4 regions of the Desulfitobacterium sp. PCE1 genome follow, and region 2 is predicted to be linked to each of the others. Evidence: riboswitches for the same ligand, from Rfam matches in the RefSeq annotation. Region 2 holds a riboswitch; each other region holds the start of a gene.
The links. A riboswitch is a leader RNA that binds a small molecule or an ion and turns the genes downstream of it on or off. The one in region 2 is predicted to bind molybdenum cofactor.
Positions count from the first base shown of each region.

Region 1: it holds a riboswitch for molybdenum cofactor, as region 2 does, so the genes downstream of both, DESPCE1_RS0106675 (P-loop NTPase) here and moaA (GTP 3',8-cyclase MoaA) in region 2, are expected to answer to the same signal.
Region 3: it holds a riboswitch for molybdenum cofactor, as region 2 does, so the genes downstream of both, mobB (molybdopterin-guanine dinucleotide biosynthesis protein B) here and moaA (GTP 3',8-cyclase MoaA) in region 2, are expected to answer to the same signal.
Region 4: it holds a riboswitch for molybdenum cofactor, as region 2 does, so the genes downstream of both, DESPCE1_RS0110890 (molybdopterin-binding protein) here and moaA (GTP 3',8-cyclase MoaA) in region 2, are expected to answer to the same signal.

Region 1 covers NZ_KB913023.1:1,348,771-1,354,264, forward strand. Annotated here, with positions in the region: gene DESPCE1_RS0106670 (double-CXXCG motif protein) at 92-787, shown strand; molybdenum cofactor riboswitch at 948-1,080, shown strand; gene DESPCE1_RS0106675 (P-loop NTPase) at 1,289-2,047, shown strand; gene DESPCE1_RS23650 (hypothetical protein) at 2,040-2,294, shown strand; gene DESPCE1_RS23655 (hypothetical protein) at 2,248-2,664, shown strand; gene DESPCE1_RS23660 (nitrogenase component 1) at 2,577-3,299, shown strand; gene DESPCE1_RS21785 (nitrogenase component 1) at 3,521-4,471, shown strand; gene DESPCE1_RS21790 (molybdopterin-binding protein) at 4,512-5,372, shown strand; gene DESPCE1_RS23665 (hypothetical protein) at 5,417-5,494, shown strand, end outside.
Region 2 covers NZ_KB913023.1:1,234,416-1,239,909, reverse strand. Annotated here, with positions in the region: gene DESPCE1_RS0106125 (NYN domain-containing protein) at 1-787, opposite strand, end outside; gene DESPCE1_RS0106120 (molybdenum cofactor biosynthesis protein B) at 883-1,383, opposite strand; gene DESPCE1_RS0106115 (MOSC domain-containing protein) at 1,383-1,817, opposite strand; gene moaC (cyclic pyranopterin monophosphate synthase MoaC) at 1,840-2,322, opposite strand; gene moaA (GTP 3',8-cyclase MoaA) at 2,325-3,296, opposite strand; molybdenum cofactor riboswitch at 3,370-3,495, opposite strand; gene DESPCE1_RS0106100 (molybdenum cofactor guanylyltransferase) at 3,695-4,321, opposite strand; gene fdhF (formate dehydrogenase subunit alpha) at 4,589-5,494, opposite strand, start outside.
Region 3 covers NZ_KB913023.1:1,535,508-1,541,001, reverse strand. Annotated here, with positions in the region: gene DESPCE1_RS0107650 (hypothetical protein) at 1-483, opposite strand, end outside; gene DESPCE1_RS0107645 (molybdopterin-dependent oxidoreductase) at 501-2,126, opposite strand; gene DESPCE1_RS21210 (iron ABC transporter permease) at 2,427-3,026, opposite strand; gene mobB (molybdopterin-guanine dinucleotide biosynthesis protein B) at 3,034-3,558, opposite strand; molybdenum cofactor riboswitch at 3,625-3,756, opposite strand; gene DESPCE1_RS0107625 ((Fe-S)-binding protein) at 4,074-5,192, shown strand; gene DESPCE1_RS0107620 (ABC transporter ATP-binding protein) at 5,266-5,494, opposite strand, start outside.
Region 4 covers NZ_KB913023.1:2,193,965-2,199,458, forward strand. Annotated here, with positions in the region: gene DESPCE1_RS0110880 (MoxR family ATPase) at 1-368, shown strand, start outside; gene DESPCE1_RS0110885 (VWA domain-containing protein) at 365-1,774, shown strand; gene DESPCE1_RS0110890 (molybdopterin-binding protein) at 1,834-2,856, opposite strand; molybdenum cofactor riboswitch at 2,849-2,985, opposite strand; gene DESPCE1_RS0110895 (Crp/Fnr family transcriptional regulator) at 3,128-3,832, shown strand; gene DESPCE1_RS0110900 (4Fe-4S dicluster domain-containing protein) at 3,837-4,433, opposite strand; gene DESPCE1_RS0110905 (DMT family transporter) at 4,578-5,494, opposite strand, start outside.

The sequences.
Region 1 (5,494 bases), 110 kb from region 2:
ATCTTTGCCTTTTTACATGATGTTTGCCGGAGCCGAATTCATCGGCTCTTTTTTATTATTTAAGAAGCTTAACTTATAGGGAGCACCAGAAATGGTTGATGTCCATAAAGTATATATTGAAGGTGATGAGATGCGATATTATTGTTTAGAAATTGATGAAGGAAACAAGAAAAAATACGCCTATGGGTTAAGTGTAACCGAATGGCCAAGAAAATGGATTCTTTGCTCCAAATGCCAGAGAGAATGGAAAAAAAGCGTAATGCATGACTTTGGAACAGATACCCCTATTGTTTTGTCTAATGATAATTATCCTGATTTTCTCTGGTTTTATATTAATCATATTTCAGAGAAAGCTAAAGACGTTCTGGAAAGAGAAAAGATTACGGGCTATAGACTAGAGAAAGCCCCTGTGCTATCCTTCAATGATTTAACTGATATGCAACTCAAGGAGCTCCGGCGCCATGGTACCCGGGTCAATAAAATACCCACAGTCCCGCCTGCCTATTACAAACTTCATGTTGATGTGTGCGCCGAACTTTATAGAAAATCAAACATTATTCTGCTCGATAGTTGCTCGGAATGCGGCTATGAAACATACCTTGCCGAGAGCAAGGAGCGGATTGAATCGAGAGATAGCCTTTTTTTGAGGGGGGAGTCTCTCAATGGAATAGATCTGTTCAGGGCCAAGGGCTACGGTGTTAATATCTATTGCTCTGAAAGATTTGTTGAAGCCTATCAAAGACACGAGCTGACAGGATTGATGTTTACTGAGATTGTAGTGCTTTGAGGCTGCTGCATAACTGGGCGGAAGATAACCTAACATAACTAGATATAATGTAAAATAAAATCAGGATGTTTATTTTTCTGTTGATTTATGTTATTTATGTTTGTGGGAAGAAACATCGGGAATTAAAATTTCGGATTGTCCGATTATTAGCATAAAGACAAAACTGAATAGTTTCCGAGCTCATTCGTCTAAAAGAATCTCTCATGACGGAAGAGCCTGAGCAAACCGCTCACGGGGTCAGTTAGGAAACCAGCTGGCCTTCACTTATGAAAAGGAAGCAGAAAGGACAAATTTGACAGAGTCGGCTCTGGCTTTTGTTGTTTTCGCTATCGGGCGGTTTGCTTTTAGAAAGGCAAGCCGCTTTTTTTCTTTATAGGAGAAAACTATGGCGAACAGATCAGGCAGCGTAGTCGCCAACTGATTTGACTGCTGTCAAATTTGAACCAAAATAACGGCAGGAATGTGCGGGAGAAATTCCACCGGATAAGGAGTGCATAAAAAATGATCAGAGCAGCTATTTACGGCAAAGGAGGGATTGGCAAATCCACTACCACATCCAATTTGGCGGTTGCCTTGAGTGAGATGGGTTATAAAGTGATGCAGATCGGCTGCGATCCCAAGGCGGATTCCACAAGAATGTTGACCGGAGGGAGGCCTATTCAAACCGTATTGGAGCTGGTGCGCAGCAAACGGGATGACCTGCAGGTGTGCGACTTTGTGCAAGAGGGATATAACGGAGTTCTTTGTGTGGAAGCCGGCGGTCCCATGCCGGGTATCGGCTGTGCCGGACGGGGAATTATCACCGCCTTTGATACCTTGGCGGAAATGAAGGCATATGAAGTCTACCAACCGGATATTGTGCTTTACGATGTGCTGGGGGATGTGGTCTGCGGCGGGTTCGCCATGCCTTTACGGGGAGAATATACGGATGAGGTTTTTATAATTACCTCGGGAGAGAGGATGTCCATGTACGCAGCGTCCAATATCGCCGCGGCTTTGGCCAATTTCCGCAACCGGGATTATGCCCGTTACGGGGGGCTGATTCTGAACCGGCGCAATGTGGACAAGGAGATGGAGCTGGTGCAGCAGCTGGCGGCGGAAACCCAGGGTGAGCTCATTTCCGTTATCCCCCGGGCGGCTGAGATACAGAGAGGGGAAGAGCAGGGCAAGACAGTCATGGAGTTATTTCCCGAAACGGAGATCGCTCAAAGTTACCACACTTTGGCCCGGCGTTTTATTGAGGTATGCGGTCATGAGTAAGGGGGTGCAAAATAATCTTCTCTATTATATTCCCAACCGGAGCAGACCTAAGACTATTCTGCGCATTCCGGAGAGCCATAGTCTCCATATATGCCCCACGGCCTGCGGCCGCCGCAACGCTATACGTGCCCTGCAAAACGGGGAAAAAGAGTTTCTCTCCTTTTTATATATCGGGGAAGAGGATGCGGTTTCCGGACAATATGTTGAGAATATCGGCTGCGGTGGAAGAGCTTCTGGAGGTACTTGAGCCGGCGCCTAAGGCCTTTGTGCTTTACTTTAATTGTATCGATGATTTCCTGGGTACCGATGAAAAAGCACTTTTGCGAGAGCTCAAAAGCCGTTTTCCCGGACTTCATTTCACAGTCTGCCATATCAATCCCGTGGCGGCCGATGAAAAAATATCCCAGGGCATGCGCAAGCATAATCAGATGTATGAGCTGCTGGAATACACCGAGGAAAAGGACGAAGGTATTAATCTAAAATCGGCAATTATGTTTCTCTTGATCAGGAGAGCGAGCTCTTTGACCTTTTGGCGGACTGGGGGATTAAGACAGTACGGGAGCTTTTTGCTTGTCGGACGTTTGAGGAATATCAAAAGATGGAGGCCAGTCGGCTGAACCTGGTACTAGTGCCCATGGGCTTGGTTGCTGCTCAAAGCATGGCGGAAAAGCTGGACATTCCTTATTATTTCAATCCCCCTTCCTATGAGCTGGATGAAGTCCTTCGGCATTATTACAATCTGGCCGGCTTATTGGGCAAGCCTTGCCCAGATTTTCGCCAGGAGATCTTGCAGACTCAATTAGCTATCGTGGTAATCAGGGAAAGGGTGGGAGATATCCCGGTTGTTGTGGATTCGTCCGCTTCCATGCGGCCCTTTGCTCTGGCTAAAGCCCTTCTGGGCTATGGCTTTCAGGTGAGGGCAGTCTTCGCACCCCATTCTCCCAGGGATGATTATGAAGAACGGAAATGGTTGGCCGACCATTGCCCCCAGGTCACCATCATAAACCGTGAGGGCATCAAAGCCGTATCCGGCTATGGTTTGGACCAGGAGTACATGGCTATCGGTTATGATGGAGCCTTTTTGCTGAAGGCCAGGTATTTTGTGGATGTGTTTAATGATGAGTCCTTTTATGGGTTTCACGGTATTCGCAAGCTGATGAAGCTTATGGGAGAAGCTGTCGCCAGGGCAGCGGATTGGGGAGACCTGAAGGAGAACAGAGATGAGGGGAGCGAGCGTCCATGGAACGGTTAGCCATCTATCTCCCGCCTTTTGCCAGTGATTATTCCGGAGCCTGTTCCACGCTCTTGAACTGAACTGTTTGATCATCATTGATGACGCCTCATGCTGTACCCGCAATTATGTCACCTAAGATGAACCCCGCTGGACGGAAAGCACGCGCAGTACCTTTGGCTCGAATCTGAGAACCATTGAAGCTGTGCTCGGGGATGAAGAACGGCTGATCAGCCAGACCATTGAAGCGGCGCAGAAGCTCAAGCCGGAATTCATTGCCGGGCAGCCCCGTGCCGGCGATCATCGGCAGGGATATGAACGGGATCGCCCGGGAAATTGAGGCGCGCAGTGGTTTTGCGGCATTAGGCTTTGCTACCACGGGATTTTCCTATTACAATAAGGGAATTTCTGCCGCCCATTTAAAACTGCTCAAGCGATTCGCCGTTTCCGGAATCTCAACAGCTTCCAAACATGTAAATATTCTGGGCCTGACTCCGCTGGATTTCTCGGCCAACGATAACGGTAGGGATCTGATTCGTCTTCTGGAAGATAACGGCTTCCGGATTAACGGCAGTTTTTGGATGCAGACGGAGCTGGATCAGGTTCGGCGTGCCGCTTCTGCGGAGGTCAATCTGGTGGTATCCCAGTCTGGTTGGGCGGCTGCCCGGTATCTCTACACAAACTATGGTATTTCCTATGTAGCTGCAGCTCCTTTGGGGATGAAGCACGGCCGGGTTGTATTGGAGGCTTTACGTCAGACGGCGGCGGATAAGCAAAATCGTGTTATCAAGGGCGCCGTGGCAGAAGCCGGCGGAGATTTGCCGGTGGCCGATAAAGCGGGAGCCTTGTTGATCATCGGAGATCAGATCGTGGCCAATTCCCTTCGGGCCGCTCTCCGGCAAGCCGGTTGTGGGCAGAGCATTACCGTAGCCAGTTTTTTTGGCCTGGAGCCGGAATTGGCATTGCCTGGGGATCTCCTCCTGAAAAGCGAGAAACAGCTGATTAAGTTTCTCAGAAGCGGCATTTATACCAGGATGATCGCTGATCCCTTGATTCTCGGCCTTCCTGCCGCAGCCGGGCTTAAGGGTTATAGCCTTCCCCATCCGGCGATATCCAGCCTCCTTCATTGGCAGGATATGCCCCTTTTCATCGGCGAGGAATTTGAAAAGACCATATTAAGTTGGAGCGATTAAATGAAAAATAAAGCTAAGCGAAAAGGAGATACAGATATGAGTGAAAAAAAGCATTTACCTGTCACCCGAGCAGAGGCTTTGGAGCTGTTATTCGGTGCCTGGAATCGCGGTCCGCTCCAATGATTTTAGCAACGGCCTGCCGGATACTTCAGGCTGGGTGAAAGGTGTTGACTATGTTCAGGCGGATACCGGGGATGATTTTCCTGATGAGTACGATACGGTCATCCCGGTGGAGGAGATTTACTATGACAGCGAGGGCCGACTGGCATTGGCTAAGGGTCTTACCTTTAAAAAAGGGGATTGTGTAGGAGCGGCAGGGACAGCGATTCCTCAGGGGGACCTGATTGTGGAAGCTCATGTCAGGCTGACCCCTTTGCATCTGACTATGCTGGCTCTGGGCGGAATTTATCATCTGGAAGTTATCAGAAAGCCTCAAGTCATTTATATACCCACCGGGAGTGAGCTGATCCATGCAGGAATCAAACCGGAGCGCGGTCAAACCATCGAGAGCAACAGTCTGATGGTAAGTGCCTTGCTGCGGCAATGGGGAGCGGAGGTGACCTGTTATCCGATCATCAAGGATAAACCTGAGGAATTGGCGGAAGCCCTGGATAAGGCATTGAACGTTGCGGATTTGGTTTTGATCAATGGCGGATCCTCCAAAGGCGCTGAGGACTTCAATACCGCTCTCCTTGAGAAAAAGGCCGATCTTTTCCGGCACGGTATCAGGGCTATTCCCGGCAGGCCGGTGGGTATTGCTATGATCGGTGGGAAACCGGTGATCAATATGCCCGGACCTACTTTTGCCACCTTTCTGGCCATGGACTGGTGTGTATCCGGTCTGATCCATCATAATTATGGGCTGACGGCCCCCGGCGGCCGAAGCTTAAAGTCCGTTTAACTGAGCCCCTTCATAAGCGGCCGGATTATGAATTTTATTTCAGGTTGATTTTGGATAGGAAAGAAGGGGGCTATGAAGCAACTCCCATGGGCTGGGACCGAAACCTACCCGATTCTCTGCTG
Region 2 (5,494 bases):
CTTCTGTTGCTGAACCCAGAACAGCTTGAACCATGAAATGGTCAAGATTTAAAAGATAAATCTTTGTTTTACCGATCTTTAAACCAGAATCTGCATATTCTTGTTCAAGGAGGATCCCCTCTTTTAAAGCATGGCGAATAAGGTCTTTCACTTGTGATGTGGTAGCCCCTAGATGCTCCGAAAGAGCTGTCCTTGCTTTGGTAGAGGCAACATACGCCATACTTGACTGAAGCTGAGCCAGGATTAAGATTCCTTGCTCAAGATCCTTTTCTGCTTTATATTCCCGTGGCCGTTCCTGAGTGAGAAGCTCGCTGAAAAAATCCTCAGAATCACTAAAGGGTTGCAGCTCATGGTGTATACTTCCATCCACGCCGATGACCTTAACTTCTTTTCCCCAGGCTCTTATTTTACGAACTAAGGGCAAAAAATCTCCATCCCCGGTTAGAAGGAGAAATACATCAAAAGTCGTGGTACGGGTAAGCAAGATTTCCTGCGCTTCCAGTATGAGCTCCACATCCGCCGCATTTCGCCTTAATCCTGTGCTGGCGAAATTACTTTTTCCGTAGACATGACGCGTATATACATGAGTCTTCTCAAAGGAAGTCTGGGTACGCCAGAATTCCTCCCGATCAAAATTAGCATAGAGATAAATAGCGGATAGGACATAGTGGTTTCGTTTAGCGTACAATTGAATGGATTCCATGAGGATTTCCGGAGTTAATTCATAACCTTGTTCAAATAGTCCTGTCCATATATTTTCATAATCAACAAAAGCAATAGTTTTCAAAAAAATATCACCCCATTTCCACTTCTGCTTACTATAGAATACGCAGGAAAAGGACAGGGGTGACAAGCTCAAAAAATATTTTCTGCTGAATATCTCTATTGATGAGTAGGAGCAGCGCACTCGCCGGCTTCGCCTTTGAGGATTTGAATCCCATGGGGCAGAGCAGGGACAAGAGCGGCCCAACACTCCTTACAAGCCTTAGGAGAACCCGGCATATTGATGATTAAGGTCTTCTTGCGCAAGGCGGCTACCGCTCGACTCAACATAGCCTTCGGGGTAATTTTATAGCTCTCATAACGCATTACTTCAGCAATACCAGGGACCATCCGATCCGCAACGGCAATAGTGGCCTCTGGGGTAACATCACGTAAGGAGAAACCTGTGCCTCCCGTGGTCAGAATAAGGTCCAAGCCATCTTCATCCACCCATTTTTTCATGGTTTGAGCCAAAAGCTCCTGATCATCCGGAAGGATGGCATAGAGAATGACTTCGCCGTCAATCTCTTTCACCAATTCCTTGAGAACAGTACCGGAAAGATCTTCTCTTTGACCCTGGGCTCCTTTATCACTGGCTGTTATAACCCCAACCCTTAGCATTATTCCATCACCTCAATAGTGTCTCCCACCCCAATAGGACCACCTTCCAGAACACGGATAAAGATCCCTTCCTTCGGCATAACACAATCCCCCGCTTGATAATAAATAGCACAGCGGGTATGACACTCTTTACCGATCTGGGTCACTTCCCCCACGCCGGTTTCACCAATCTTCAGTTTTGTGCCAAGGGGCAGGCTAACCAGATCAATTCCTTCGGTGGTTAAGTTCTCAGCGAAATCTCCTGGTCCCACATCAAGCCCCATGTCCTGCATCTTCTTAATGCTTTCCATAGCCAGCAAACTTACTTGACGATGCCAATCTCCCCCATGGGCATCACCTTCAATGCCAAAATTAACCTTCAGGATTCCCTCGCCCACGTTTTTCTTCCGCATCCCCTTTTTCTCACTTGTACAAACTGCAATAATTTTCGCCATTTTATCTTTCCTCCCCAACTTTTTAGCTTATATGATCTTCGCGAATAAAATGACCGCTCTTGCCGCCGGTTTTTTCCATGAGCCGAATATCGCCGATGACCATGGTCTTATCGATAGCTTTGCACATATCATAGATGGTTAAAGCTGCAACGCTTACTGCTGTAAGAGCTTCCATCTCAACCCCGGTTTTCCCCGTGACCTTGACGATTCCTTCGATTTCTATGGTTCCGGGAGGAACAATTTCAAAACTCAGTTTAGCCCCTGTAATAGCCAAAGGGTGACACATAGGAATAACATTTGAAGTTTGTTTGGCAGCCATGATTCCTGCGACTTGGGCTACCGCCAATACATCCCCTTTAGCAATCTGCCCTAATCGGATTCTCTCTAAAGTTTCCGGTTGCATTTCTACCTTACCTCGGGCGGTAGCCACTCGAGTGGTCTCCGCTTTATCTGAGACATCCACCATACGTGCCCGGCCTTCTTCATCAAAATGTGTCAATTCCATAATTATCCTCCAATCTGGGACATAATCCGTTGATCCTGCCAAGCCTGATCATTCATATGATGTTCAGCCGGCTTATTCCAAATCGCTTGGGCAAAAACATCCCTGACCTCATCATCACTCTTGTTGGAGCGAAGCACTTCACGAAAATCCACTTCATTGGAACTGTGTAAACATAGGCGCAGCTTACCATCGGGAGTTAAGCGAATACGGTTGCAGGTGCTGCAAAAATGTTTGCTGATAGCGCTGATAAAGCCCACACTACCTTTAAATCCCTCCGAAGTGATATATTCAGCAGGCCCTCCTCCTCGAATGTCACGAGTAGCTTTAAGGCCCTCTAAGCCCAATATTGCTTTCATCTCATCGATGGATACAAAATCACTGCGTTTATCCGAACTGATTCCGATGGGCATCAATTCGATAAAGCGAACATGAACGGGATAGTCATGGGCTAATTCCATAAAACGTGGCAGTTCATGGCTATTGAAATCACGAACAACCACTACGTTGAGTTTAACCGGATGTAACCCTACTTCGAGGGAGCGGTGTATCCCTTGAAAGACTTTCTTAATATCCCCACCACGGGTGAGCTCTCGAAACTTATCTTCATCGAAGGTATCCAGGCTTATATTAACTCGATTAACTCCCGCCTTCTTTAGGTCTTCTGCCATGTCTGGAAGAAGTATCCCATTGGTGGTAAGCATCAGATCCTCCACCCCTGAAATTTGGGAAGCATTCTGTAAAAATTCCAGAATTCCGGATCGAATTAAGGGCTCCCCGCCGGTTATGCGAAACCGTCTAAATCCTAAGGAGGTACTAATCCGCATGACACGTGATATTTCTTCATAGGTCAAGATAGACTCATGGGGAATCCATTGAACTCCTTCAGGAGGCATGCAATACTTGCAACGTAAATTGCAGCGATCTGTAATGGAAATCCTCAGGTATTCGATCTGGCGTCGATATTGATCTTGCATAGATTTCCCCCACCTTCACGTTCATTATTCCACAAAACAAAGAACTCCCACGGTCTGTAAAACCGGGGAGTTCCCCTATACCCTACAGACTCCTTTCCAAATGGGAGGCATTACTGTTTCCAATAATACCCGGTGCAGAATGCACGACTGGTAAACCATAGCTCACTTTAGGTTTCCAGCTTCGGAGCACAAAACGTATTCTATTACTCATTATACTACGGCTGTGAATAATTATTAAAGAATGTAACTAATTGTAGTATACACTATTTTGGAGATTGCAAAAAGAGTTCTAATAATAATATTTCTTAATCTTTATTAACAAATCTTAATAAATTCCTGATAAAATAGCCGCTTTTTATAGTTTCCTTTAAATACGATAAAGAATGTCTACATTATTGTCAAGTATTATGAAGATTATGCTGTTGCAGGGTTAGGTATTCTTGAGGTGTATTCATATTACTGAAACAAAGACGTATGTTTGGAAAATTAATGAAATCCTTCTCCCTCATATGACGTACCCTGTTGTTTTGCCGAATAAATACTGCCAGTTTAAGATGCTTCGCCTTTAAACTGTCTTCAATTATGGGAAGACAGTTTTTGTGATAAAAAGCATGGAGGGGTTGAATTTCGCCATCAAGCTCAGGGATTAAGATATCAACCTCCCCTTCAATTTTCCCGGCCATAAATCGAATCACTTCTACACTCAAAAAAGGCATATCGCAAGCGGCAAAAAAGGCATAATCATAACGAGCTTCCCGCAAGCATGCTTCTAACCCTCCTAAGGGCCCATGGTCCAGATAATTATCTTTGATCACTTTAACTCCATATTTAGCATAGAGCTCCGGATGATTGCTGCTAATCATCACTTCAGCAAAGACCGTACTAAAGATAGCTAAGGTATGCTCAATGAGTGGGACCCCAGCCCATTCAATAAAAGCCTTGTTGCGACCCATGCGAGAGCTTTTCCCACCGGCCAGGATAATTCCGGTTATCGGCAAAAGGGTTTCTCCATTATTAGCATCCATATGGTATGTCTCCCTATATCTATCAATGATCAGACTTTTGTCTTTTGCTTTATTGTAACACAGATAAGCCCTTCCCATAAAAGAACTTTTACTTTCCACCCTAATAGCTAGTTAATACCAAGCTGTTTTTTCTGAAATAAAAAAGGGAGAGTGCCGCAAGCTATGCATATTAGACAAAGCTTGGACACTCCCCTATTCCTATCCTCACAGAGGATAAGTCAACTACGCTTCAGATGGAGTCGAAACTCCACCTGAAGCAAGTTTCCTTTATTGTGCAGATTGCACCAGAGGTTCCACCCGCACACCGCAGACCTTATATTCGTAGGTCTTAGTTACTTTATCATACGCTCCGTTGGTTAAGACATTCGTCGGTGACTCCCTATAATGCAGGGTCATAAAGAGCACTCCAGGCGGGACCCTTTCAGTTACCCAGACCTTGGTCACTACCTCACCGCGGCGGGAAACTACTTTAACATTCTCACCGTCCTGAATTCCCAACCGTCGGGCATCCTTAGGATTAAGTTCAGCCAATTCCTCAGGTGCATGCTCATCCAACGCAGCTGAGAAACGAGTGGAGATATTGTAATGCTGCAGCTTGCGGCCTGTGGTCAGCAGGAATGGATACTCTTCATCAGGCAGCTCATCCGGCAGTTGATGCTCAATCGCCGCGAATAAGCCTTTGCCACGGGTAAATTTCCCTTCGTGCAGGAACTTCGTTCCCGGATGATCGGCATGGGGAACCGGCCATTGCAATCCCTTCCTGCCCAGACGTTCATAGGTGATGCCGGCATATTGCGGCGTCAGCGCGGCAATTTCCTGCATGATCTCCGCGGGAGACTGGTAAGCCATCGGATACCCCATCCGGTTGGCGAGCTCACAAATGATTTCCCAGTCAGCCTTCGCAGCGGCGATCGGCTTAATCGCCCGATTAACCCTCTGCACCCGACGCTCGGTATTCGTGAACGTGCCGTCCTTTTCCGCAAAGCTGGCGCCCGGCAAAATGACATCAGCCAGTTCGGCGGTCTCAGACATAAAGATGTTCTGAACAACCAGGAAATCCAGAGCCTCCAGGCCTTTACGCACGTGATTGGCGTCGGCGTCGGTTAGCACAGGGTCTTCGCCCATGATATACATAGCCCGCAATTCCTTCTTAACCGCTGAATCAAACATATC
Region 3 (5,494 bases), 300 kb from region 2:
TTCAGGGTTGGATAATGGAGTTTCAGGCAGTTCTTTGTAGTAAGGCAGAGCTGGGTAGCCAAGATCCTGAATGATAGAGGGGAAAACCTCCGCTTTCCGCGACGGGGTCACGAAACCGCGGATTTGGCCGTTGGGCATTTCCTCCATGTATTTCCAGAGGCGGGTTTCAACAGGAAAAAATGTACCTTGCTCCACCATTTCGGTGTAGCTGAGGCCGGTGCCACGGGAAATACGGTGTTCAATGAGTTCCTCATAGGTTTCCCAAGGCCAGTATTTTTCTTGACCCATCCGGATTCCGAGATCACGGAAGAAGTCGTAGTCCATGACGCGGTCACCCAGTGGCTTGCTGCCACGGTCACCGCAAACCGTAAAGTCATTGGAGTCTTCGGCAGTGGTGTAGCAAGGACGCTCCAGGCTGTCAGCCCCTGGGATTATATAGTCGGCCAGAGCTGCCGTCGGAGTCTTCCAGTACTCGACTACCACCAGTAGTTCAAGGGCTTTCAGAGCCTCGTAAACCCGTTGGTATTAGCGCACCAGGCCAAAGGATTGGAGCTCCAGCAGATCATGGCTGTCACCGGGTACGGTTTTTTGTCGATGATGGCATCCCACATAAGGGTGGGTGAACACAGCATCTGGTGCAGCATCGGCCGTGGTACGCCGAAGATCTTGCGGTAGCATTTATCGATAGGTTCGAAACCTTGCCAACTCATGATGCGGAACTGATCCCAACCAATGAATTTCTTGCGGGTTTCTGGTGTGACGAGCTCGGATAATTCCAATTCCGAGTCGCGCAAGGGGAAGTGCTTGACGCCGTCGGGACCAGGGATAGGTCCGGGCTCACCGATGTATTCTCCACCGGGGATGTCGATGTAGTTCATGAATAGACGCAGCATGGTCTTAGTGATACACAGTGCGGAAGCATTAGGACCGTGCTGGTCGCCGCCGCCGAGACCCCAGGTGATGAAAGCTGTCCCGTTGGTAGCGTAGACTTCAGCGGTGGCTTCAATTTGGGAAGCCCGAAGACCGGTAATTTCGGCAGCCCAATCGGGAGTATACTCATGGAGCATTTCGACGATAGCGTCGAAGGCGGTGATACAAGCGGCAGTTTTGCCATCTTTGAAGGTAACATTGTATTCGCCGGACAGGGAAGCCTCGACGTTATCTCCGTCGTAATAGCGGTTTTCGTCAGAACACCACAATGCGGTTGCACCAGTCTTGTTGTTCCAGACCACGAAGTCTTCTAATTCACCACTGTCTGCGACTTCGCTGGCCCTAATCATTTTTTTGCCGTCTTTCGTCAAGAGGAAAACAGCGTTGGTCCATTTTTGTAGGAAATCGGCATCATACCATTTGTTTTTCACGATTTGATGGAGCCAGGCCAGGGCTAAAGCATGGTCAGTGCTGGGCCGGAGGGCCAGCCAGTGGTCGGCCATGAGAGCTTGGGTGGTACAGACCGGGTCGATGGTAATAAGCTTCGGTTTCTTGCCTTCCCGGTTGAGGGCGGCAAGATAGCTGCGCCACATGGGTGACTGCGGACCGTATTTTTCGGAAGCGCTGAGGCCCCAAATAACAAAGGTGTCAGCGGTATCGATACCGACAGGTGAGATGGCCTCAATAGGCCAGCCGGTCATGGCCATGTTGATGGTATAGTTCCAGCACCAGCAGATGGTCCCGGGATCGACTACGTTGCCGGGATTGCCTAAAATATTCGTGAAGCGGCTTCTGGCCCAGAGATGGTCGGAACGGTAGGTTCCTTCGGAAGAGACGAGAGTTTCAGGACCGTGCTTGTCTATCAGGGTTTGGAGTTTCTCGGCGATTTCATCCATGGCTTGTTGGTACGGGATTTGCACCCATTTGTCTTCGCCGCGTTTGCCGGCACGTTTCAAGACATAATTGATCCGTTTGGGATGATAATGCATCTGAATGGCTTTTTCACCGTGCTTACCCATTCTGTCACAGAGTACGGTTCCTTCTTTCGGATTCCCTTTTATCTCAACTATTCTATCAGCCTTAGTGTCGACGCCAATCATGATGCCACAGTTCATATGGCAGAAGAAACATCGCGAATACGTCCATTGAACACCCTTTTCATCAATATATTTGTTCGGAACAAAATCTACAGACATGATAATCCTCCTTTACTTATCTTCCCGCGATGGGGAGGTTAATGGTCAGGGCTTGTCTTGTGATTCATATCTTTTTTCCATATTTGCTAGGCCATAAAATCCCTCCTTGATTGTTTATTTGCAAAGATATTGGATATTTGAGGTGAATGAGGTAACTGGGACACTATTACTAATTGCAAAAAATATGCCATAATACTCCGCAGGCGCAAGATCAAAAATAAAGGCTTTTCCCAGCGTTTTTCTTAAAAAAGGCAAAAAAAAAGCTTCAAGCTTTTTTCTCGATTCCTGACTTGGGAGAAGTTATGTCAGCCAGTAGGTGATGGCGGGCAGCTTTTCGTAAGGATCGGCCACGCATTTAATGAGTGAAACCAAGGAAGTAAAAACTGTCCCTACCAGCATTCCTCCGAGAACGAGGATCAGGGTTATCTCACCGGAATCCTTGATTTTAGTGCCGATATAATACGTAAGTCCCACAGCCAGTAAACCAAAGCAAAAGGCTGATAGAGTTATCCCGAGACTACCCCAGGAGTACAGAATGGCCAAGGTCGCTCCAAACCCGGCGCCTGCAGACACCCCCAAGATGTCCGGAGAGACCAGAGGGTTTCTAAAAATCCCTTGAAAGGCTGCCCCGGATACTGATAAAGCAAAACCAATCAGGATCGCGGCAAAAATGCGGGGAATGCGTATATCGAAGATGACGGTCTGAACAGTAAATGATACTGCGGCTTCAAAACCAAATAAGCGGCTGGCCAGCGTGGTCCAAACATCTCCAGGATGAATTGGATATCTACCTACTGATAAGGCGGTGACTGCTAGGAATAGGATAATCCCCATTAACAAAAAGAGACGCAATCTCGTTGAGCGATTGCTTTGATAGATGTTTGAAATCTTTGATTCCACGATTAAGTTAAGGCCTCCTTTGCATAGTTTGGTCATAAGTCTCTCTATATGACATTATGGTTTCTACGACACCATCTACATCATCGATGTGATAACAAGGAACTCCGATCTGCCAAGTTATGTCACTGGCAATAGCCAGCAGCTCATGGGGTTCTGAGCGAAGTTCACTGCTACGTTCGCTGCGGTGAACCTCAATTTTGGGTTTGCCACTGATTCTAAACCCTTCAGTAAGGATGAGGTCCACCTTATCGATACGGCTTATTAAATCATCCAGTTCCTTTTCTTCATCAATCTTTTGAATGATGGCAATTTTTTCTGCTGAGGCGATCATAACAATATCTGCCCCAGCCTGGGCCATCTTCCAGGAATCTTTGCCCGGTATGTCTATATCAAAACGATGGGCATCATGTTTAATGGTAGCGATCTTAAGCCCGCTTTGTTTCAATTTCACAACCACCCTCTCCAAAAGGGTGGTCTTTCCTGTTCCCGATGGTGCGACAAAAGAAATCACCGGTGTGTTTGCATTCAACATTCTTTCTGCCTCCTAACTTTAGAATCACAAAAACACTTCCTCGGAATGGAGATTCAGAAGAAGTGTTTTATCGTCTTCATTGCCTCCTTTCCTATCGGGGGGATGTTACATTTCTATAGCAACCCTGTGGGTGATTAACCCAGGCCTTAAAGCCATAGTTTCAACCGTAGGCTATAAGGCTCGGAGCATTATTCATTTATTAAGCAAGGTTTAATCCATTTGTAAATGTCTAACTATTTATAACGCAAGAACTATGCCAACCCGGCAAAACCCTTAAGTAGGCTATTTTCTAAGTAGCCAGCCCCAAAAAACCGATATATATTCTCAATATGAGACTTTCTCAAAACCGAAAAAATAAATTTCCCACCTAGAGTTTCAAAATGAGAATTATTATGCCCTCGAAAACCCTTTCTTCCCCCTTCAACACCTTGCAAATCCCCATTATCCCTTATCCGCCTATCATGGAATGATTCTTGCATGATATTAATACAATGATATTTTAAGAAGGTGATGCTATGAGTCAAGCAAAGAATTGGGCAAAAAAGATTGCAGAAGAATGCCTGAGTTGTGGCGAATGTTCGGATAGTTGCCGTATCTTAACAGAGCTTAATGAATCTCCCGCAACTATAGCTTCAAGAGGACCTGAGTCCCATGAGGCCTATGGTTGTGCCCTGTGTGGAAGGTGTGAGGCAGTATGCTCATTAGGCTTAAGCCCCTTTCGGATGTTCGAGCAACGAAGAATTAAAGCAGTAAAAAATGGAGAGATTGATTTACATGAGTATCAGTATTTATTTCCTGACCGTGCCGTAACCGTAATGAGCCTGTTTAAGGAATTTTATAATATTGATTATTCGGATCTTAACTGCTCCCATCCAGCAGATACAGCATTCTTACCAGGGTGTACTATGTTTACTTATTCACCAAAGCTGACCCGGCAGGTCTACGAGACTCTAACTGAGCTTTATGAAAACCCTTTATTATTTGACAATTGCTGTGGTATCCCTATGTATCACATTGGGCTTCCCGAGCGAGGGGATAAGATCAAGGCTGAATTAAGAGAAAAAGTGCGCCAGCTTGGGGTCAAACGCCTGGTTATTGCCTGTCCCAACTGCTTTTACCAATTTAGTAATGAGGATAGCTTTAAAGACGTAGAGATTATTACTGTCTATGAAGCACTGCTGGAAAAATTCGACTCACACCAGAGTTCAGAAGTGTATTCTATCCATGACTCCTGCCCCGATCGTTTTGAAGGAATATTTGCCAAGCAAGTCAGAGAAGCATTGGACCGAGCAGGCTACCAAAGAGTTGAAATGAAGCATCACGGCAGAGAATCCGTCTGCTGCGGAAGCAGTGGTCAACTGGGTCATTTCCGGCCGGAATGGGCTACAGAGCATGAAGTACAGAATTTAGATGAAGCCAAAGCTGCTGGCGCGGATAGTTTACTGGCTTATTGTCATGCCTGTGTGCTCAATTTTGGCAATATTGCCGACAGCAGTATCAAAGTACGTCATGCCCTTAATGTCTTGCTCAATTTTGAGGAAAATTACGATGAGGTAAAAATTGAAGCTGCTAAAATGTTTGAGGGAGAAGCTGGGGAGGCACGTTATTATCGACTCTTTGAAGACCCAGAGTAAAGCACGAACCTCCTTGCTGATATCGATTCGGCAAGGAGGGTTTCTTATTGAGGCAAAAGGGCGTTGCTAATAATTATTGGGTGTGAATCAGGATCGCTTTCGTAGGATCGAAATCAATACCTATGAAATCATTGATTTGCCACCTTTGCTCAGAGTCGCAAGCAAGAAGGAATTTCTGTCTAAGCCCTTGCACAGTAATATCCCATTGTTCTCCCCGATAGCGGATGTCGGCGATCCGGTAATTTCCTCGAGATACCGGCCTAAGTGCTTTGGGGCGGAATAAAGCAAGGTAAGAGCCGTCA
Region 4 (5,494 bases), 960 kb from region 2:
TTTCCGAAGCTTTAAGAAGACGCTGTGTTCACCTGCTCTTAGCTTATCCGGATGTGGAACAAGAAATGAGGATTCTTGCCCAAAGGTGTCCGGAGATTACTACGGCCTTAATCCAGGATGTGTGTGAGTTCGTAGCCAAAATCCGTAAGATTCCTTTACGCAAATTACCCAGTGTATCTGAAAGTATGGACTTCGCCCGTGCTCTCCATATTCTTCGCCAGGAATCTCTCGATATGAAGCAATTGGAAGGTACCCTATCCATACTTTTAAAATACCCCAGTGATTTGGCAAAGCTTGAAGAGCGTTTAAAGGCTTGGCAACAGGAAGCTGCCAGAAGAACTCAAACCCAGAGCGGGGGATATTCATGAATGGACTCAATATCAACGGCTGGCAACTGCTGAAGCTCATCTATGTGCTGCGTTCGGTGGGCATCACTATTACAATTGATCAAGTTCAGGATGCTTTAAAGGCCTTAACTCTGTTTCCGGATCTTTCACCACAACTCGTGCTAAAATCTCTTTTCATCCATCGCCCGGAAGATCATCAGCTTTATGACATGGTCTATGATCTCCTGGCATCCACAGAGTCATCCTCCCCGGATTCAGAGCATACTGCCCCTGGACAATGTACAGGCCCGGACCAAGGAAACACTGGGGATGGCTCCCACCAAGGGATCGGTACCGGGCAAGGAGGAATCACCCTAATCCTTAAATCCTCAAGAGAGTCTTCTCAATCCTCGGCAACCTCTTTTCAAATGCCGGATCTCCACTATTTAATGGGGCTTAAAGGATTCCCTGGTACCATCGAGGAAGAAGAAACTCAGGAGTTTGATTTTGAGAAGCAGGTTAAATTCATTCTTGGACAATCGGGATTTTTGACTTGGTCCAATTCTTTGGAACTGGCTAAAAACCGGGGTGAAGTATCGGAGGACCAATGGCAAACATTCGAAGCTTATCAGGACTTTTGGAATCGTCAGATTCGCCAGGTTCTTTGGCAGGAACGTTTACAGAGCCAAAATCGCTGGGATATTCTCCGTGAAGTGAATTGGCGTTTTAAGCCTTTGAATTCATTTACCGCCGATGAAGAAGGGATGGTCCATCAAGCCCTTAGACAAATGGGAAACAGATTGGCTGTTCATCGAGGATTGAGTAAAAAGAAAGCCTCCCGTGGAACCCTGCGGGTTTCCTCTTTGCTAAAAGAAATGGTTCGGGGCAATGGATCTGTCTTTCGCTTTGAATATGAAACCTATGTCTTAAAGCATCCCGAGCTTATTGTACTATGCGATGTATCCAATTCCGTAGCTCCCTTTTCTCAATTTCTTCTTTACTTATGCCAACGCATCAAATCCCGGTTTCGCAAAGTACGGCTTTACCTTTTTATTGATGGAATCTGGGATATCACCTGTGAAGAATGGTTAAACACCGGTGATTCTATGGCAGAGATCCGTTCCTGGGGCCGCAAGCATTCTTCTGGATTCACAGATTATGGTAAGGTTTTCAATGACTTTGCCCAGAATGTTCTTCCCTCTCTTTCCACAAAGGGAACCGTGTTGATCATGGGAGATGGCCGCAACAATTTCCGCCCTGCTCAAGCAGAATATTTGCAGGAGATCCAAGAGAAGGTTAAGCATATCTTTTGGTTGAACCCTTTGGAGGAAAAGGATTGGACTTTACCCGACAATCTTATGAAGGAGTATAGGAGGTATTGCACCCAGGTTTTTCCCTGCCGGAACCTCAGTGATTTATGGCAGATCTCTAAAAAAGTATTCTCCTAAAGAACGATTAGCCAAATTCCCAAGCGCTTGGGAATTTGGCTAAGAGAAGGTTCTTCGTCTTATTTTCCGAAGGAACAATGGGGATAAGTGCATTCCGGACACTCCAGGCACAATCCTCCATGACCGTATTTGGCAATTTCCAGACGAGTAAGCCGCTCACCGGCTAGAATGCGTGTTGCTACAAGGTCAAAGACCGTTTTTCTTGAATACATGACACAGCCGGGCAATCCCAAAATCGGGATATCATTCAGGTAAGCCAATAACAGCATGGCTCCGGGAAGAACAGGAGTACCATAAGTGACTAACTCTCCCCCCAAACCTTTGATCGCCGTAGGGGTCAAATCATCGGGATCCACGGACATGCCGCCGGTTACCAGGACCATTTCTGCACCATGAGCTATATGCTCGCGGATGCGTTCTTGGATCATCTCTACATTATCATCGGCAAAGGTTTGTCCCAAGAGAACAGAGCCCCATTCGGCCACTTTTCCTTGGAGAACCGGTCCAAATTTATCTTGGATACGGCCATGGTATACTTCACTTCCCGTGGTAACCACTCCAACCTTTTTGGGTTGAAGGGGGCGGATTTGAAGAAGTGGTTCCTTAAATTGCCGGGCGATTTCTTCGGCTTCTACAATAACTTTCTCATCAATCATCAGAGGAACGACCCTGGTCCCCGCAATTTTCTGCCCTTTCTTCACGGGACGGTGATTATGAAGGGTAGCGAGGATAATATATTCTAAAGAATTGAGGGCATAGATCCCTTCTTCAGAAGCATAGATTAATCCATCCTCCTCAGCAATTAAATTGACCTTTCCCTCTTTTGTTTCACTAAAGGAAAGACCTGGGCCCGCCACTGCTTTGGCCAGACGCTCTGCTGCTTCATCTTCGTGAATAAGACCCGGAGTCTGATCCCACACAAAAATACGCTCTTTTCCCATACTGAGAAGAATCGGTATATCTTCTTCCTTGATAACATGACCTTTTCTAAAGCGAGCATCTTTTGTTTTTCCGGGGATAATTTGTGTCAGATCGTGCATAAGCACAGATCCGATCGCATCCTGCACTCTAATCTTCTCCATGGGGTTTCCTCCTTTTCTTTGCGGAAGGCATGTTCATTTCTAAACACACCCTGGTTTCAGGCATCTCTGAAACGGCCAAATTCCGTAGATCAATTCGGTAGGAAATATGGCTCGGCTACTCATTATTATAAACCATAACTGGCAATCAGGGAATGATTCACTTTCATAAGAAAATCATTTTTTCCTCGATTTTAAAGGGTTTCTTCAAGGAAATATAGAATTTTGTTCATACATAATACTTTGATGACACTTTTGTGAAAGGAAGGGAAGTATGGCTGGTAATATTCTTAAGTTCGAGATATTTAAAAACAATCCCAACTGGCAGGGACTGCCTGATTCGTTTTGGGAGTACTGTTCTGACCATGGACGGGTTCGCCATTATGCTGCAAAGCAATTCCTTTTCTTTTCCGGAGAAGACGGTAATTCAGTCTATTTTTTACTCAAAGGCCGTATCCAAATTTTGCTCATGAGTGAATTTACTGAGAAAATTTTTCGGATTCTGCAACCTCCCGCATTTTTCCCGGAAGTTATATTAGATAATAAAGTATATCCTTATGCAGCACTCACTGCCGAGGCCTCCGATGTCTTCGTTTTGGATCGAAAGGCGCTACTTCAGTACTTTAATGAAAATCCTTCCGCACTTCTGCCTTTTTATCGAAATATGGCTTTGGATCTCCGCAGAGCTTATCGGCAAATCAAGAATATTGCTCTGGGGGATGCTCGTTCTCGGTTGGGAGCTAAGATCTTCGCTTTAGCTCATGTCCACGGCCAAGAGACTCCTGAGGGAATTCTCATTACGATTCCCCTTACCGCAACAGAGTTGGCAGGAATGTGCAGTTTAGCACGGGAATCCGTAAGCCGCATATTAAGTGAACTGAAGGATTTAGGAATTCTCAAAATGGAGAAGAAACAAATAACTGTCAGCAATTTAGACCAGCTGAGAGGATGGATTCATGAACGCCAAAACTCCTTGTGACTCTTTATAGATTCTGTCGGCGGTCAAGAAAATGAGTGAGCCTTTCCAGCGGAAGGCCATTTTCTATATAGTCTTCAAGGATGCGGCCGATTATACCGGGGAGTTCAGACGTCTGGAGCTTTTCCCGGGACAATCGTGCCAATTGTGGATGCCTTCCCAAACGCCCGCCAAGATGGAGAGTCCAGCCTGATTCCCCGGGAAGTATTTTGCCTGTTTTACATGAGCGCACACAATCCCCGCAACCAATGCACTTACTTTCATCAAATTCCAGCCTTCCCTGCCAAGACAGAGCACCTTCTTGACAGGAACGGCAGCAGGCTTGACAGCCCGTACACCTTGCCCCTGTGAACTTGGGCATAAGAAAGCCCGTTAGCCCTATATCTTTGATTTGGGGCTGAGAACAGGCGTTGGGACAACCGGCTATGCTTATCTTCGGCAAATGATGATAATGAATCACCGGAAACTTCTGGTTCAGATGAGAAAACAAATCCATACTCTTTAGAATCTGCTCTAACTGTTGGTATAAAAAAGACCAATCCTGAGCAGATTTACTGCAATTTTTCCGACAATGTTCCAGAACAAAGCCAGGGTTATCGATCATTATGCCTCCTCCATTACTGCACATTTAAACTTATTGTACCATCCACAGGCTGTGGTTTTGTGTTTTGGGTCACACTTCTTAAGTTCACAACAGCAAATAAAAAACATAGCCATGTGACTATGCTTAAAGTATAATTTGGTGTTGCTAAGCCTTACCCGCTCCTGCGTGTTCGGGGATATGCCTACCTTTCCTCTCCGAAATCAATAATCCTGCTAACGTAAGTACAATCCCAAATACTGAGGCTCCGGTAATTCTTTCACGAAGCACAATAACGGCAGTAATAACGGTTATGACGGGAACCATATAAATATAAACGCTGGTTTTCACTGCACCCAATAGTTTAACCGCGGAGTTCCATGTTACAAAGCAAAGCGCCGATGCCCCCAACCCTAAAAACAGGATATTGAATAGGTTAGTCGGTCGTGTTAGTTCAGTTATGTCTGGCTTGAACCCAAATATGATTAAAGCGGGTATCATAAACACCAACCCATAGAAGAAAATTCTCCGTGTTGCCTGAATGGTGTTGTATTGAAACCCGCTTATTTTCTTTGTCAGAACAGAATAGGCGGCCCATACCACGGCAGCTAAAACGCCCAGTATATCTCCCAACGGATTCAGTTGCAGGTTGTTGCATCCGTTAAAGCTGATGAGGATAATTCCGACAACCGCAACGCTAAAACCCATAAAAAACCGCACTCTCAATTTCTCGGTATCTAAAAACAGATGAGCAAATATGGCGGTAAAAAACGGCGAAATTGAGACAATTACCCCTACATTGGAGGCGAAGGTATAAGTCAGGGCTATATTTTCAAGCAAGAAATACAGTGTAACCCCACATAAACCAGCGGCGGCGAAATATAAATCCTGTGTTCTTTCCCTGATCTTGAGCCTGTGAGGATAAGCGAGAAGCAAGACAAGAAAACCAATCGCAAACCTTAAAAACAGTATTTCAATGGGTGTAATTGATTCTAAAAGCAACTTGGTGGATATGAACGTTGTACCCCAAATAAAAATCGTAATCAATGCCAACAAATGTCCTTGAACCTCTTTTTTTGTGTCCA